DNA from 2 places in the Gallaecimonas pentaromativorans genome. Region 2 is predicted to be linked to the other one. Evidence: predicted binding sites of a transcription regulator. Region 2 holds the regulator's gene; the other holds the start of a gene.
The links. The regulator ArgR, encoded in region 2, controls arginine synthesis, uptake and breakdown. The targets are predictions, from matches to a motif close to ANTGAATAAAAATACANT.

Region 1: argC (N-acetyl-gamma-glutamyl-phosphate reductase) is a predicted target of ArgR. The motif match lies at 4,464-4,481, and genes of this name have one in related genera.

What each region holds. Positions count from the first base shown of each region.
Region 1 covers NZ_RJUL01000008.1:21,244-28,648, forward strand. The annotation lists gene ppc (phosphoenolpyruvate carboxylase) at 1-1,550, opposite strand, end outside; gene EDC28_RS14665 (2-hydroxyacid dehydrogenase) at 1,563-2,480, opposite strand; gene EDC28_RS14670 (TerC family protein) at 2,477-3,226, opposite strand; gene argE (acetylornithine deacetylase) at 3,266-4,408, opposite strand; gene argC (N-acetyl-gamma-glutamyl-phosphate reductase) at 4,643-5,659, shown strand; gene argB (acetylglutamate kinase) at 5,656-6,405, shown strand; gene EDC28_RS14690 (ornithine carbamoyltransferase) at 6,413-7,297, shown strand; gene EDC28_RS14695 (argininosuccinate synthase) at 7,303-7,405, shown strand, end outside.
Region 2 covers NZ_RJUL01000001.1:458,598-466,002, forward strand. The annotation lists gene mdh (malate dehydrogenase) at 1-625, opposite strand, end outside; gene EDC28_RS02115 (transporter substrate-binding domain-containing protein) at 748-1,506, opposite strand; gene argR (transcriptional regulator ArgR) at 1,636-2,094, shown strand; gene EDC28_RS02125 (ammonium transporter) at 2,139-3,392, opposite strand; gene EDC28_RS02130 (P-II family nitrogen regulator) at 3,432-3,770, opposite strand; gene EDC28_RS02135 (YacL family protein) at 3,907-4,260, opposite strand; gene EDC28_RS02140 (hypothetical protein) at 4,293-4,595, opposite strand; gene acnB (bifunctional aconitate hydratase 2/2-methylisocitrate dehydratase) at 4,752-7,349, opposite strand.

The DNA of each region.
Region 1 (7,405 bases), on a different contig from region 2:
CAGGGCACATCCAGCAGCGCCGTTATCACATCGGCGGCGTTGTTGAGATCGTCCAGGGTTTCAAAGAGCGGCGCTATGGGCATGGCCCACTGCATGCCGGCTTCTTTGAAGAACAGCGCCACCGCCAGCACGTCCGAGGGTTGCGAAGCCATGGAGATGATGTAAATGCCCAAGGCCTCTTTGGGCTGGCGGGCCACCACTGCAAAGGTGTCCAGCACCTCCTGGGTGTCGGCGCCCGGTTGCCAGTTGCGGGGAATAAGGGGCCGCTTGGAGTTGAGCTCGGCCAGCAAGAACTGTTGGCGCTTGGCCTCGTCCCATTCGAGGTAGGAGCCCAGACCAAGGTAACGGGTTACTTCGTCTACGGCCTCGGCGTGGCGGCCCGAGTCTTGGCGGATATCCAGGCGAATGAGGTTCAGGCCAAAACAGCGGGCGCGGATGATCATATCCAGCAGCGGGCCGTCGGCGATTTGCTCCATCTTGCACTCGTAGAGGCTCTTGTGCACCGCCAGCAGCGGCTTGAGGAAGTCCTCGTCCTGCCAGAGGATGTCGTCGCTGTCGGCCTGCTCACCGCGCAGGGTCGCCTCGATGTAATCGATGGTGTTGCGCAGCTGGCGGCGCACCTTGCGAAGGGCCACCCGGTAGGGCTCCTTGCTGTTGTCGCCCATGGCCATGACTTCGCTATTGGCCTGATGCATGGACAGCTCGGAGATAAGCGGGCTGATGTCGCGCAGGAACAAATCGGCCGCCGTCCAGCGAGCCAGCAACAGCACCCGCTCGGTGATTTTGGCGGTCACATTGGGGTTGCCGTCGCGGTCGCCGCCCATCCAGGAGGCAAAGCGCACCGGGCTTTTCTCCCAGGGCAGTTCCAGCTCGAACTGGCCCAGCTTGGCGTTGCACTGGCGGATAAAGTCCGGCACCGCGTCCCACAGGGCGTTTTCTACCGTGGCAAAGCCCCATTTGGCTTCGTCCACCGGGGTGGGGCGGGCGGAGCGAATTTCATTGGTGTGCCAGGCCTGGGCAATGAGCTGGCGCAGCCGGTCTTGCCACTTTTGCTGCTCGCTGGTGCCGATGTTGGGGTTTTCAAGGGCCTTGAGGCAGTCGGCAATCTCGTCGTATTTGACGATAAGGGTGCGGCGGGTCACCTCGGTGGGGTGGGCAGTGAGCACCAGCTCGATGTCCATCTCCTTGAGCACCTGGGGCAGCTTGGCTTTTTGCTCGGCATTAAGGCCGGCCAGCAGCTCGTCGAGGCGGCGGCCGACGCTGTCCATGTTATTGGTGACGCTAAAATGCTGCTCGGCGATGTTGGCCAGGTTCAAAAACTGGTTAAAGGCCCGGGCCACCGGCACCAACTCGTCGTCGGGCAGGCTGGTGAGGGTTTCCAGCAGCTCGTCGCGCCGGGCGCGGTCGCCAAAGCGGGCGGCCTTGGCCAGCTGGCGAATGGCCTCGATGCGATCGAGATAAGCCTCGCCCTGATCGTGGGCGATGGTCTGGCCCAGCATGTCGCCGAGCATGTGAACTTGTCGTTTCAGGGCGCCGTATTGGTCAGCCATGAGAATCCTCCTTCAATAACCGAGGGTCGTATTCACGACATGGTTAAGCGCCGTGCCTTGGCGCATTGCAAGATAGTTTTGATAGACCACCCTGGCCAAATCGTTACCGCTTGTGATGCTGGCGTTGTGGGGAGTGACTGTTATGGTTGGATGCCGCCAAAACGGGTGCTGGCGGGGTAGGGGTTCTTGGATAAACACATCAAGGCAGGCGCCGCGCAGTTGGCCGCCGTCAAGGGCTGCCAGCAGGGCCTGCTCGTCAAGCTGGGCGCCGCGCCCAACATGGATAAGGTAAGGGGCGCTATTGAGCCGGGCAAAAAAGGCGCTGTTCATCAGCCCCTGGGTTTGGGGCGTCAGCGGCAGCAGGCACACCAGATAGTCGAGCCCGGCCAGAAACTCGCCAAGGGCCGCCTCACCGCTAAAACAGTCGATGCCCGGCAGTTGCCGGGGGCTGCGGCTCCAGCCTTTGACGCTAAAACCAAGGCCGGCAAGCTGGCCGGCCACATAGCCGCCCAACTCGCCAAGGCCCATCACCCCGACGCAGCCGCCCCGGCGATAATGGCGCTGCTGCCAATGTTGGTTGGTTTGGTCATTGGCCGTGGCCTGCCACTGGCGCTGCTCGGCGAGGATGGCCAGCAGCACGTAATCGCGCATATCGGTTTTGAGGTTGGGGCTGATGGTGCGACACAGCGTCACCCCTGAGGGCAGCTCGGCGGCCAGGCCATCGACCCCGGCGCCCAGGCTTTGCACCACCTTGAGATTGGGAAACTGCGCCAAGGCACCGGCGGGAGGCTGCCAGGTAACGGCAAACGCCACGGTCTGGGGAGCGGGGCAATCGGGCCAGAGCTGAATATCCAGCTGCTCATCCAGCGCCTTTAGCCGCTTGGCCAGACCCTCGCCGCCGCGCCCCGGCAGCACCAATGCCAGGCTCATGCGCCATCACCGGGTTGGCGTTTTCTAAGTTGCACCGCTTTGCTGCGGCCTTTGCGGGCGCGGATATTAAGCACTTCCACTCCCAACGAGAAGGCCATGGCGAAGTACACGTAGCCTTTGGGGATGTCCAGGCCAAAGCCTTCGCCGGTGAGGGTAAAGCCCACCAGAATCAAAAACGACAGGGCCAGCATCTTGATGGTGGGGTGGCGGTCGACAAAATCGCCAATGGCCTTGGCGGCCAGCATCATCACCACCACCGACAGCACGATAGCGATGATCATCACCTCAATATGGTTGGCAAGGCCGACGGCGGTGATCACCGAGTCCAGGGAAAAGACGATATCGATAATGGCAATTTGCACCAGGGTGGCGGCAAAGGCGGCAGACTTGGGGGCTTCGTGGCTCTCTTGCTCGCCCTCCAGGCTGTTGTGGATCTCATGGGTGCTTTTCCAGATAAGGAAGAGTCCGCCGAGAATAAGGATGCTGTCGCGGCCGGTCACCGCGAAATCGCCAATCTGAAACCAGGGGCTGGTCAGCCCCATCACCCAAGACAGGCTCAGCAGCAACAAGATGCGGGTCAGCATGGCCAATCCCAGGCCAAGCAGGCGCCCTTTTTGCCGTTGCTGCTCGGGCAGCCTGCCTACCAGCACCGAGATAAAAATGATGTTGTCGATGCCAAGGACGATCTCAAGCAGGGTCAGGGTCGCCAAGGCGGCCCAGGCGCTGGGATCGGTTAACCATTCCATGATGTAAACCTGTTGTTAAATGACAACGCTTCCCCGATGTTACGTGAGACACAGCCGCTTGACCATGCCTTGCACCAGTTCCATGGCCGGGCCTATCTGATCCATGGCCATAAACTCGTCGGGTTGATGGGCCTGGCGGATGGAGCCTGGGCCCAGCACCAGCACCTCGCTGCCCAGGCTGGCAAAGAAGGGGGCTTCGGTGGCGTAGTTGGCGGTTTCCACCGGTTGGCCCAGCAACCGGCTGACTTCGTCTTTCCAGGGCCCATCCGGGCTGACAAAGGCCGGGCAAGGTTCGTGCAGGTGCTGCCACTGCAAGGCGCCGGGATGTGCTTTTTCTACATTTGACAGCTTTTCTTTTAAAAGCCCTTCTAATTCGGGAATGCTCATGCCCGGCAGCGGGCGCATGTCGATATGCAGCTCGCAGCAGCCGCAGATGCGGTTGGCGTTGTCGCCGCCGTGGATGTGGCCGAGGTTCAGGGTCGGGTAGGGCACCGCGAAGTGATGGTCGCAGTAGCGCTCGGCCAGCTCCTGTTTGAGCACAATCAAATCGCCCAGCACGCCGTGCATCAGCTCCATGGCGTTAAGGCCGGCGCCGGGGTCTGATGAATGGCCACTCTTGCCGGTAATGCGGATACCGGCGCTGATATGGCCCTTGTGGCGGCCGATGGGTTTGAGCTCGGTTGGCTCCCCCACCAGGGTCAGGGCCGGGCTGAACGGCGCGGCCTCGGCCAAGCGGCGGGCCCCTTCCATGGAGGTTTCTTCATCGGCGGTGGCGGCGATGCGCAGCGGCGCCTTGAGTTGGCTCAAGTCCATGCCCTCCAGGGCCGCCAATACCAAGGCGAAAAAGCCCTTCATGTCGGTGGCGCCCAGGCCAAACCATTTGCCGTCGGCTTCGGTCATCGCCAGTGGATTTTTATTCCACCGGCCCTCGTCGAAGGGCACGGTGTCGGCATGGCCTGCCAGCAGCAGGCCGCCAGGGCCACTGCCCAGCTCGGCCCACAGGTTTAACTTGTTGTGGCCCACCGGCTGCAAGGTCACCTTAAAGCCCAGAGTCTCGCACCACTGGGCCAATTGCTCGATCACCGCCTTGTTGCCGGTATCCAGCGCCGGATCGGTGGCAGACACCGAAGGCAGGGTCAGCAACCGGTTAAACATCTGCGCCAGAGAGGGTAATTTCTGCATGAATAAATTCCCGGTGGTGTTGCATTAAAATTTAGGTTTGGGTAGTCTATCGAGCATTGAATTAAAATCCACCATCCAGGGATAAAAATGTTTCAACCGATGCGACGATACAACTGCGTATTCCATTGAATCCGGGACCGCTTTTTTAAAGCCTGCCCGGGAGCAGGCGCGTTGCATCAGGCTTCACTACTGCTCATCTAGACTTGGTGTCATTGATTCTTGAGAGCTGTTGCCATGTTGAAAACCCTTATTATTGGTGGCGCCGGTTACACAGGCCAGGAACTGTGCAAACTGGTTACCTCCCATCCCCAGCTGAAACTCGGCCATGTCTTTGCCTCCGCCGGCTCCAAAAATGCCGGTGAGCCGCTGCCTTTGGGCATCAAGGGCGTGATTGAAGACGGCAACCTCGAGGCCATCCTGGCTGCCGCCAAAGACGCCCAGGTGATCCTGCTGGCCACCCCCCATGAAGCTTCTGCCGAACTGGTGCCGGATTTGGTCAGGCACAGCGACGCGCTGATCGTGGATCTGTCCGGCGGCTTTCGTCTGGACGCCTCAGCTTATCCCAAATGGTACGGCTTCGAGCACCCCTCAAAGGATCTGCTGGCCGGCGCCGTTTACGGCCTGGTGGGCTGGAACGATGATGCCATCAAAAAAAGCCGCCTGATTGCCGCCCCTGGCTGTTACCCCACCGCCAGCCTGCTGGCCCTCAAGCCGCTGATGAAAGCGGGCCTGATTGATGGCCTGCCCATTATCAATGCGGTCAGCGGTGTATCCGGTGCCGGTAAATCCAATAAGCCCCACACCCAGTTTTGCGAGGTGAGCTTGAGCGCCTATGGGGTGCTTGGCCATCGCCACCAGCCGGAAATTGCCCAGCACCTGGGCTGCGACCTTATCTTTACCCCGCACCTGGGCGCCTTTGACCGCGGCATCCTGGCGACCATCACGGTGCCGGTGAAGGCCGGTACCACCCAGGGCCAGCTGGATGCGCTCTACAACGACTGCTACGGCGAGCATCCGTCGGTACAGCTGACCGGCAATCTTCGGGAAAAATCCCCAGCCATCAAGAACGTGGCCTATACCCCTTATGCACAAATCGGCTGGGCGGTAGACGAGACCCGCAACCTGGTGGTGCTGTCGTCTGCCATCGACAACCTGCTCAAGGGCGCGGCAAGCCAGGCAGTTGAGTGCATAAATACGCACTTTGGATTCAAGCTCCGGCCGCTGCCGGGCTACGGTTGGGAGGCCTTATGAAGCCGCTGGTAGTGAAAATCGGCGGCGCCGTACTGGACGCCGGCCAAGCCCTGGAAAGCCTGCTCAGTGCCCTGGTGGCCGTCAAAGACCGCCCGGTGGTGCTGGTGCACGGCGGTGGTGACCGGGTTGACCAAGTGCTTAAGCAAGCCGGTATCGAGCCTCGTAAGTTCAACGGCAAGCGCATTACCGATGCCGCCAGCCTGCCACTGGTGGTGGGCACCCTGGCCGGTGAAATCAACAAAACCCTGGCCGCCAAGATGCGCGCCTTAGGCGGTGAACCGGTGGGCCTGTCCCTGGCCGACGGCATCGCCTTTGCCGAGCCGGCCGGGGAAGAGTGGGGCGCCGTGGGCGTACTCACCGAAGGTTCCGACACCCTGCTGTCGTTGTTGCTGCAAGGCGGGTTCATCCCGGTGGTGAGCTCCATTGCTGCCAGCAAAGGCGGGGATCTTTTGAATATCAATGCTGATGAAGCGGCGGCCAAGGTGGCCGAACTTCTGGATGCCGAGTTGGTGCTGCTCAGTGACGTACCCGGCGTGCTTGATGGCAACAAACAGCTGCTCCCGTCGCTGACGGCGGCTGATATTGCTGCCCTCAAGGCCGACGGGGTGATCAACGGCGGCATGGTGGTAAAGGTGGACGCGGCGCTGTTTGCCGCCGGGAAACTGGGCCGGGCGGTACGCCTTGCCTCCTGGCGCGACCCCCAGTCCATCAGCAACGCCGCCCTTGGCACCCAAATAGCACCCTGAGGACGACATGAAACACTTATTGACAGACTTTGACTGGACCGAAGGCGAACTGAAGGCGCTTTTACAAAAGGCGGCGACCGTCAAGGCCAAGCCGGCCGACTACGCCCAGGCCCTGGCCGGCAAGTCGGTGGCGATGATTTTTGAAAAGCCCTCCCTGCGCACCCGGGTCACCTTCGAGCTGGGTGCCCAGCAGTTGGGCGCCTTTGTGGTCTATCTTGACCAGAACCATGGCGCCCTGGGCAAGCGTGAGCCGGTGGGGGATTTTGCCCAGAACCTGTCGTGCTGGGTGGACTGCATCGTGGCCCGTACCTTCAGCCAGACCACCATCGATGAGCTGGCGGACAAAGGCTCGGTGTCGGTGATCAACGCCCTGTCTGACCGTTACCACCCCTGCCAGGCCCTGGCCGACATGCTGAGCCTGTACGAGGTGTTCGGCAAGCTTGAAGGGGTGAAGCTGGCTTATGTGGGGGACGGTAATAATGTCACCCAATCGCTGATGATACTGTCCAAGCTGTTGGGCGTAGAGATGGTGATTATCACTCCCAAAGGCTGTGAGCCGGCGGCGGACATCGTTGAAGCCACCGGCTTTACCGTGACCGACGACCTTGCTGCTTTGGAAGGGGTAGATGCCATCTACACCGACACCTGGGTCTCCATGGGGGACGACAAGGATCCGGAAGAGGTGCTGCGCACCTTCCTGCCTTACCAGGTGAACAGCGAGATGATGAAAAAATCCGGGGCCAAGGCCTTCATGCACTGCCTGCCCGCCTACCGCGGCAAGGAAGTGACCACTGAAGTGCTCGAGGGCCCGCAATCTATCGTGCTGCGCCAGGCCGAGAACCGCCTGCATGTGCAAAAAGCCGTTTATTTGAAGCTTCTTAAAGAGGATTAATACAGATGTCTGTATCCAAAGTGGTATTGGCCTATTCGGGCGGTCTTGACACTTCGGCCATCGTGCCGTGGCTCAAAGAAAACTACGACTGCGAAGTGGTCGCCTTCG
Region 2 (7,405 bases):
CGTTTTGAATACGCTTGGTCATGGCAGCGGTTTCGTCAGCAGACAGTTCCAGGCCTTCTACTTGAGACAGCAGCGGCAGGATGGTCACGCCGGAGTGGCCACCAATGACATTGATGTGCACGTCGGCAGGGTTTTTACCCAGTTTTTCACCGATAAAGGTCTCGGCGCGGATAACGTCCAGGGTAGTCACACCGAACAGGCGCTTGGCATCGTAAACGCCTTTGGCTTTGAGCACTTCGGCAGCGATGGCAACAGTGGTGTTAACCGGGTTGGTGATGATACCAACCAACGCTTTGGGGCAGTTGTCGGCAATGGCTTCTACCAGAGCGCGAACGATGCCAGCGTTAACGTTGAAAAGATCGGAGCGGTCCATGCCAGGCTTACGAGGTACGCCGGCGGGGATCAGAACGACATCGGCGCCAGTCAGGGCGTCGGCCAGTTTTTCCTGCCCAAAGCCTTCGACCTTAACGGCGGTCGGAATGTGGCTCAGATCAACGGCAACACCGGGAACAACCGGGGCTACGTCATACAGTGCCAGTTCGGAACCGGCGGGCAGTTGGGTCTTGAGCAGCAAAGACAGGGCCTGACCGATACCACCGGCGGCGCCAAGTACGGCTACTTTCATCGCATTATCTCCCTTGTGTCTGACCTGTTCAGGTGTGGGCAGCACCTTAGCTCAACAAGGGTTAAAAAACAATTATGCCAAGCCAGTGGTTACGGCGCCAAAGAGGTCTGGGGCGGTAAACGTCAGTGAACTTGCAGGTAATGGGAAAGAATGTGATCGAGGGATTTATCTTCGCGCAACTTGGCAAGGGCCTTGTTGATGGCATCGAGCAAGGCATCGCTGCGCTCGCCCCGCGAAAGAGCAATACCCATGCCCCTGCCGAAGTAGCGAAGATCGCGGATAGGGCTACCCATTAAACGTAAGTCTTTGTTTGCAGGGTCAGAAAGCCAGGCATTGGCCACAGCCGCATCAACAAAAATGGCCGAGATCCGCCCTGCCCTCAGCTCGTTCAAGGCGCCATTGAGGTCGTCATAACTGGTCAGCTGCCACTGGCGCTGGTCAATCAGGTATTGCTGATGGCTGGAGCCATTTTGCACCCCGATATACCCCGACTTGGCGTAACGATCTGTTGCGTCTTTCAGGGTCACATAGACGGCGCTGTTACGGTAGTAGGGGTCTGAAAAGCGGATGCTATTGTCGTAGCGGGAGGAGATATCCAGGGCGGCGATCACCGCGTCCAGTTCGCCGTCTTCCAGTTCGTCCAGAAGGCTGTCGAAGGGGTGCTCAATAATGATGCAGGGACGCTGCAGCAACTCACATACGGCATGAGCAACATCAATATCGATACCTACCAACTGGCTGGCATCGTCCCTGTATTCGAAGGGTGGATAGGTTGCCTCGGTACCGAATACCAGCGGTCTGCCGGCGCCGGAAACCTCATCGGCTGCGGCCAGGCCCCAGGTGCAACAGTACAACAGGCCAAGCCAAACCGCCTTGCGCATCACCTTAAACAACCGCTCCCTACCTCAATATTGCCACCAAGACTGACAGCGAACGCCCATGTATGCAAGCTGCCAAAGCAGGCATCCCATGCTACCATGTCGTTTGTGCATGATTATGCAGACAAGCCAATGACTCAAAGCAACCAAGAAGCGCTGGTCAAATCCTTTAAACAACTTCTCAAGGAAGAACGTTGCGGCTCTCAAAGCGAGATTGTCTCTGCTTTGCAGGCTCAGGGATTCGACAACATCAGCCAATCCAAAGTATCCCGCATGTTGACCAAATTCGGCGCGGTGCGTACCCGCAATGCCCGCCAGGAAATGGTCTATTGCCTGCCCGCCGAGTTGGGGGTTCCCACCGCCAGCAGCCAGCTGAAAAACCTGGTTGTCGATATCGACCACAACGAGTCGATGATCGTTATCCAGACCAGCCCCGGCTCGGCCCAGCTGATCGCCAGGCTGTTGGACTCGTTCACCAAGGCCGACGGCATCATGGGCACCATAGCGGGCGATGACACCATCATGGTGATCCCCACCCGTATCAGCCATATTCGGGATACCCTGAAAATGATCAACGACCTGTTCAGGTAACCCTGACAGGTCGTAAGAAAAGGGCGCTCAGGCGCCCTTTTTGCTTATTTACTGATCTTGAACTCGGGGTAGGCTTCCATACCGCATTCGGCCATGTCCACACCCTCGTACTCTTCCTCTTCGCTGACCCGCAGGCCAATGATTTTCTTGAGGACGAACCAGACGATAAAGGATGTAACGAATACCCACAGGAAGATGCTCGCCGCACCGATCAGCTGCACCTTGAAGGTGGCTTCGGCGTTGCTCAGCGGCACCGCCAGCACACCCCAAATGCCCACGGTACCGTGCACGGAGATGGCACCCACCGGGTCGTCGACGCGCAGCTTGTCCAGGCCGATAACGGAGAACACCACCAGCACACCACCAATCACACCGATAACGGTAGCCAGCAGCGGGCTCGGGGCCAGAGGCTCGGCAGTAATGGCAACCAGGCCAGCCAAGGCACCGTTGATGGCCATGGTCAGATCCGCTTTACCGAACAGCAGCTTGGCAGTGATAAGCGCGGCCAGAAGGCCACCGGCAGCGGCCATATTGGTGTTTACGAATACCTTGGCCACAGCGTTGGCTTCTTCGACGTTGGAGACTTTCAGCTCCGAGCCACCGTTAAAGCCGAACCAGCCCAGCCACAGGATAAACATACCCAGGGTGGCCAGCGGCAGGTTGGAACCGGGAATGGCGTTAATCTCGCCGTTCTTGCCGTATTTGCCTTTACGGGCACCCAGCAGCAGCACACCAGCCAGGGCGGCAGAAGCGCCGGTCAAGTGCACCACGCCGGAACCGGCGAAGTCGGCAAAGCCCATGGCATCGAGGAAGCCGCCGCCCCACTTCCAGAAACCTTCAATGGGGTAGATAAAGCCGGTCAGCACCACGGAAAAAGCCAGGAACACCCACAGCTTCATCCGTTCGGCCACGGCGCCGGATACCACCGACATGGCGGTAGCCACAAACACCACCTGGAAGAAGAAGTCGGCCATGTGGGAGTAAACCGGGGCATCGTCGCCGCCCTTGAGTACCAGCTCCGCACTGTGGTCGCCACCGATAAGGAAGCTGATACCAGGCCAGAAGCTGTTAACCGCTTCGCCCGGATACATGATGTTGTAACCGCAGATCATGTACATCACGCAGGCAACAGCAAACAGCACGGCGTTTTTGGTCAGGATCTCGGTGGTATTTTTGGCGCGCACCAGCCCCGCTTCGAGCATGGCGAAACCGGCTGCCATCCACATCACGAAAGCGCCCGATACCAACAGGTAAAAGGTGTCGAGCGCGTAGGCTATTTGTACTGATGGTTGATCCATTATCCTCTCCTAAAAATTATTCTCGTTTGGGGGACGAGCTTAGATGGCGTCTTCGTCACGCTCTTCTGTGCGGATACGAACCACGGTTTCCAGGTCTTGCACCCAGATCTTACCGTCGCCCACCTTGCCGGTTTGGGCCGCCTTGAGGATGGCATCAATCACCAGATCGACCTGACTGGCCGTCACTAGGATGTCCAACTGCACCTTAGGCAGGAAATCAATACGGTATTCGGCGCCCCGGTACAGCTCGGTATGGCCGCGTTGGCGGCCGAAGCCGCGCACTTCGCTCACGGTGAGACCATGAACCCCGGCTTCAGTCAGGGCTTCACGGACGTCATCGAGTTTGAAGGGCTTGATAATGGCGGTGACCTTTTTCATCGCCTTTCCTCCTTGTTGACTTTGCTGGACTACTTCAAAGCCCGTGCCAACAGGAAAAGCGATTCAAGATCAATTAATTAGGAAAAAACGTACGGTGAGGGAGGAAATTAACGCACCAGCAGGGAACGCTAATGCACTAAAGTGGTGCAACAAAATCCAACCAAGCCTGTAACAACAGCAAGCCATCTTCCAGGCCGCAATGGCTGCTGGCATCGGCGTCATCCAGGGCCAAGTCAGGGTCTAGGTCCACTTCGTTGTGGTCCAGGCGGTGATGCAGCACGCTCAGCTCGCCCTGCTCGACAACCAACGCCCACTCATGCCCCTCAAAACGCAGATCCCGGCCTTGCTGAAGGCGGGCGATAAGAGTGCTGATCTTGGCCTTGTCAGTGCCCAGCTCGTCTTCAATAAAGCGGCCCATGGCCTCGAAGCCGTATTCCATTTGAATTTGATGGCGGCCATCAAAAGGGTTGAGTCTGAACTGGTATTCCATGGCGGCTCCCCGAATAAAGGAGGCACATTGTATTAGGCGCTCTGGCAGGCGCCAAGGATAATGCCGCTGGCGGCGTCCATCAGTACCTGATGGGTTTGCTCGGCATGGTCGCGGATATGCAGCCGATAATGGTAGTCATCCTCTACCTGCAGCAATTCTGCCGCTTTGATGCGAGCACCAGGAAAAGCGGCCAGCAGGTTGTCGTGCAATTCATCGAAGGGTTTGATGGTGCCGCTTGCCATAACGTCGAGTACATCTTCCGGTTGCATCTCGCGGGCAAAGAGGCTGGCCGAGGCCAAAATAAAGAGGGCGGGTAAGCTTTTGTACAGCTTCATTCAATCTCCTTTTTCTTACTAACGGTGTGTATTCTATCGTATTTCCCTATAAAAGTCCCGCCCCGCTTCTGAAACGGCCCGTTTCCGTTAAGCAAACAGTGGCGCCTGGCCATAAAAAAGCCCCGCTTGAGCGGGGCTTTTTATCATCACCGGCGCTTAGACAGCGGCTTGGATGATCACTTCGTCAGCCTTCTTGGTGTATTGCGCCAATTGGTCGAAGTTCAGGTAGCGGTAAGTGTCGGCCGCGGTGGCGTCCAGCTCACGGGCATACTGCAGGTATTCGGCCGGCGTCGGCAGTTTACCCAGGATGGCGGCAACAGCAGCCAGCTCGGCAGAGGCCAGGAACACATTGGCCCCTTTACCCAGACGGTTCGGGAAGTTCCGGGTAGAGGTGGACACCACAGTAGTGTTATCGCCTACCCGGGCCTGGTTACCCATACACAGGGAGCAACCGGGGATCTCGATGCGGGCACCGGAGCGGCCGAAGATGCTGTAGTAGCCTTCTTCGGTCAGCTGGTCGCGGTCCATTTTGGTGGGCGGCGCGATCCACAGGCGAGTTTCCAGTTGGCCGCTGAAGTTGTTCAGCAGTTTACCGGCGGCACGGAAGTGGCCGATGTTGGTCATACAGGAACCGATGAACACCTCGTCGATGCTCTCACCGGCAACGGTAGACAACAGACGGGCATCGTCCGGGTCGTTCGGCGCGCAGAGGATAGGCTCTTTGATGTCGGCCAGATCGATTTCGATGATCTCGGCGTATTCGGCGTCGGCATCGGCTTCCATCAGCTCGGGGTTGGCGATCCACTCTTCCATGGCGGTGATGCGGCGCTCGATGGTGCGGCGGTCACCGTAACCTTCGCTGATCATCCACTTGAGCATGACGATGTTGGAGTTCAGGTACTCGATGATCGGCTCTTTATCCAGCTTGATGGTACAGCCGGCAGCAGAACGCTCGGCGGTGGCATCAGCCAGTTCGAAGGCTTGTTCAACCTTCAGGGTCGGCAGACCTTCGATCTCCAGTACGCGGCCGGAGAAGGCGTTTTTCTTGCCTTGCTTCTCAACGGTCAGCAGGCCCTTCTGGATGGCGGCGTAAGGGATGGCATGCACCAAGTCGCGCAGGGTGATGCCAGGCTGCATTTCGCCTTTGAAGCGCACCAGCACAGACTCAGGCATATCCAGGGGCATAACGCCGGTAGCCGCGGCAAAAGCCACCAGGCCGGAGCCGGCCGGGAAGGAAATGCCGATGGGGAAACGGGTGTGGGAGTCACCGCCGGTGCCGACGGTGTCGGGCAGCAGCATGCGGTTCAGCCAGGAGTGGATAACACCGTCACCGGGGCGCAGGGACACGCCGCCACGGTTCATGATGAAGTCGGGCAGAGTGTGGTGGGTCTCGACGTCAACCGGCTTGGGATAAGCAGCGGTGTGGCAGAAGGACTGCATGGTGAGATCGGCACTAAAGCCCAGGCAGGCCAGGTCTTTGAGTTCGTCACGGGTCATGGGACCGGTGGTGTCCTGGGAGCCAACGGTGGTCATCTTCGGCTCGCAGTACTGACCGGGGCGCACGCCCTTAACGCCACAGGCTTTACCGACCATTTTCTGGGCCAGGGTGTAACCCTTGTTGGACTCTTGCACGGCAGCAGCGCGGCGGAATTCGGTGGAGTGACCCAGACCCAGGGCTTCGCGGGCCTTGTCGGTCAGGCCACGGCCGATGATCAGCGGAATACGGCCGCCGGCGCGCACTTCGTCCAGCAACACGTCGGTTTTCAGTTCGAACTGGGCCAGCACTTCGCCGCTGTCGTGGCGAACGATTTTGCCTTCATAGGGCAGGATGTCGATGACATCGCCCATCTCCAGTTTGGAGACGTCCACTTCGATGGGCAGAGCGCCGGCATCTTCCATGGTGTTGAAGAAGATCGGGGCAATCTTGCCGCCCAGGCAGACACCGCCAGCGCGCTTGTTGGGCACGTTGGGGATGTCGTCGCCCATGAACCACAGCACGGAGTTGGTGGCGGATTTACGGGAAGAACCGGTACCCACAACGTCACCCACGTAGGCCAGCGGGAAGCCTTTTTCTTTGAGCTTGTCGATGGTGGTGATGGGGCCGATTTCGCCGTCTTTATCCGGGTCGATGCCGGGACGCGCCATTTTCAGCATGGCCAGGGCGTGCAGCGGGATGTCGGGGCGTGACCAGGCGTCCTGGGCAGGAGACAGGTCGTCGGTGTTGGTTTCGCCAGGTACCTTGAATACGGTAACGGTGATCTTCTCGGCAACGCCGTTGCGGGCTTTGAACCACTCGGCTTCGGCCCAGGACTCAACCACTTTCTTGGCAACTGCGTTGCCGGCTTTCATTTTCTCAACCACATCGTGGAAGGCGTCGAACATCAGCAGGGTGTGGGACAGGGCCTCACCGGCGATGGCAGCCAGGGCGCTGTCGTCCAACAGGGCGATCAGCGGCTCGATGTTGTAGCCGCCCTGCATGGTGCCCAGCAGTTGGGTGGCTTTTTCTTTGGAGACAATAGGAGACTGAGCCTGGCCCTGGGCCACGGCAGCCAGGAAACCGGCTTTAACATAGGCGGCTTCGTCAACGCCTGGGGGAATGCGGTTTTCCAGCAGGTCCAGCAGGAAGGCTTCTTCGCCAGCTGGGGGATTTTTCAGGAGATCAACCAGTTGCGCGGTTTGCTCGGCGGAAAGGGGCTTGGGTACAACGCCTTGAGCGGCGCGTTCTTCAACATGCTTACGATAGGCTTCTAGCACGACTCGATCCTCTTGTGTAGCAGGCCAGACGAGGCCTACCGGTTTGTCTTTCGGGC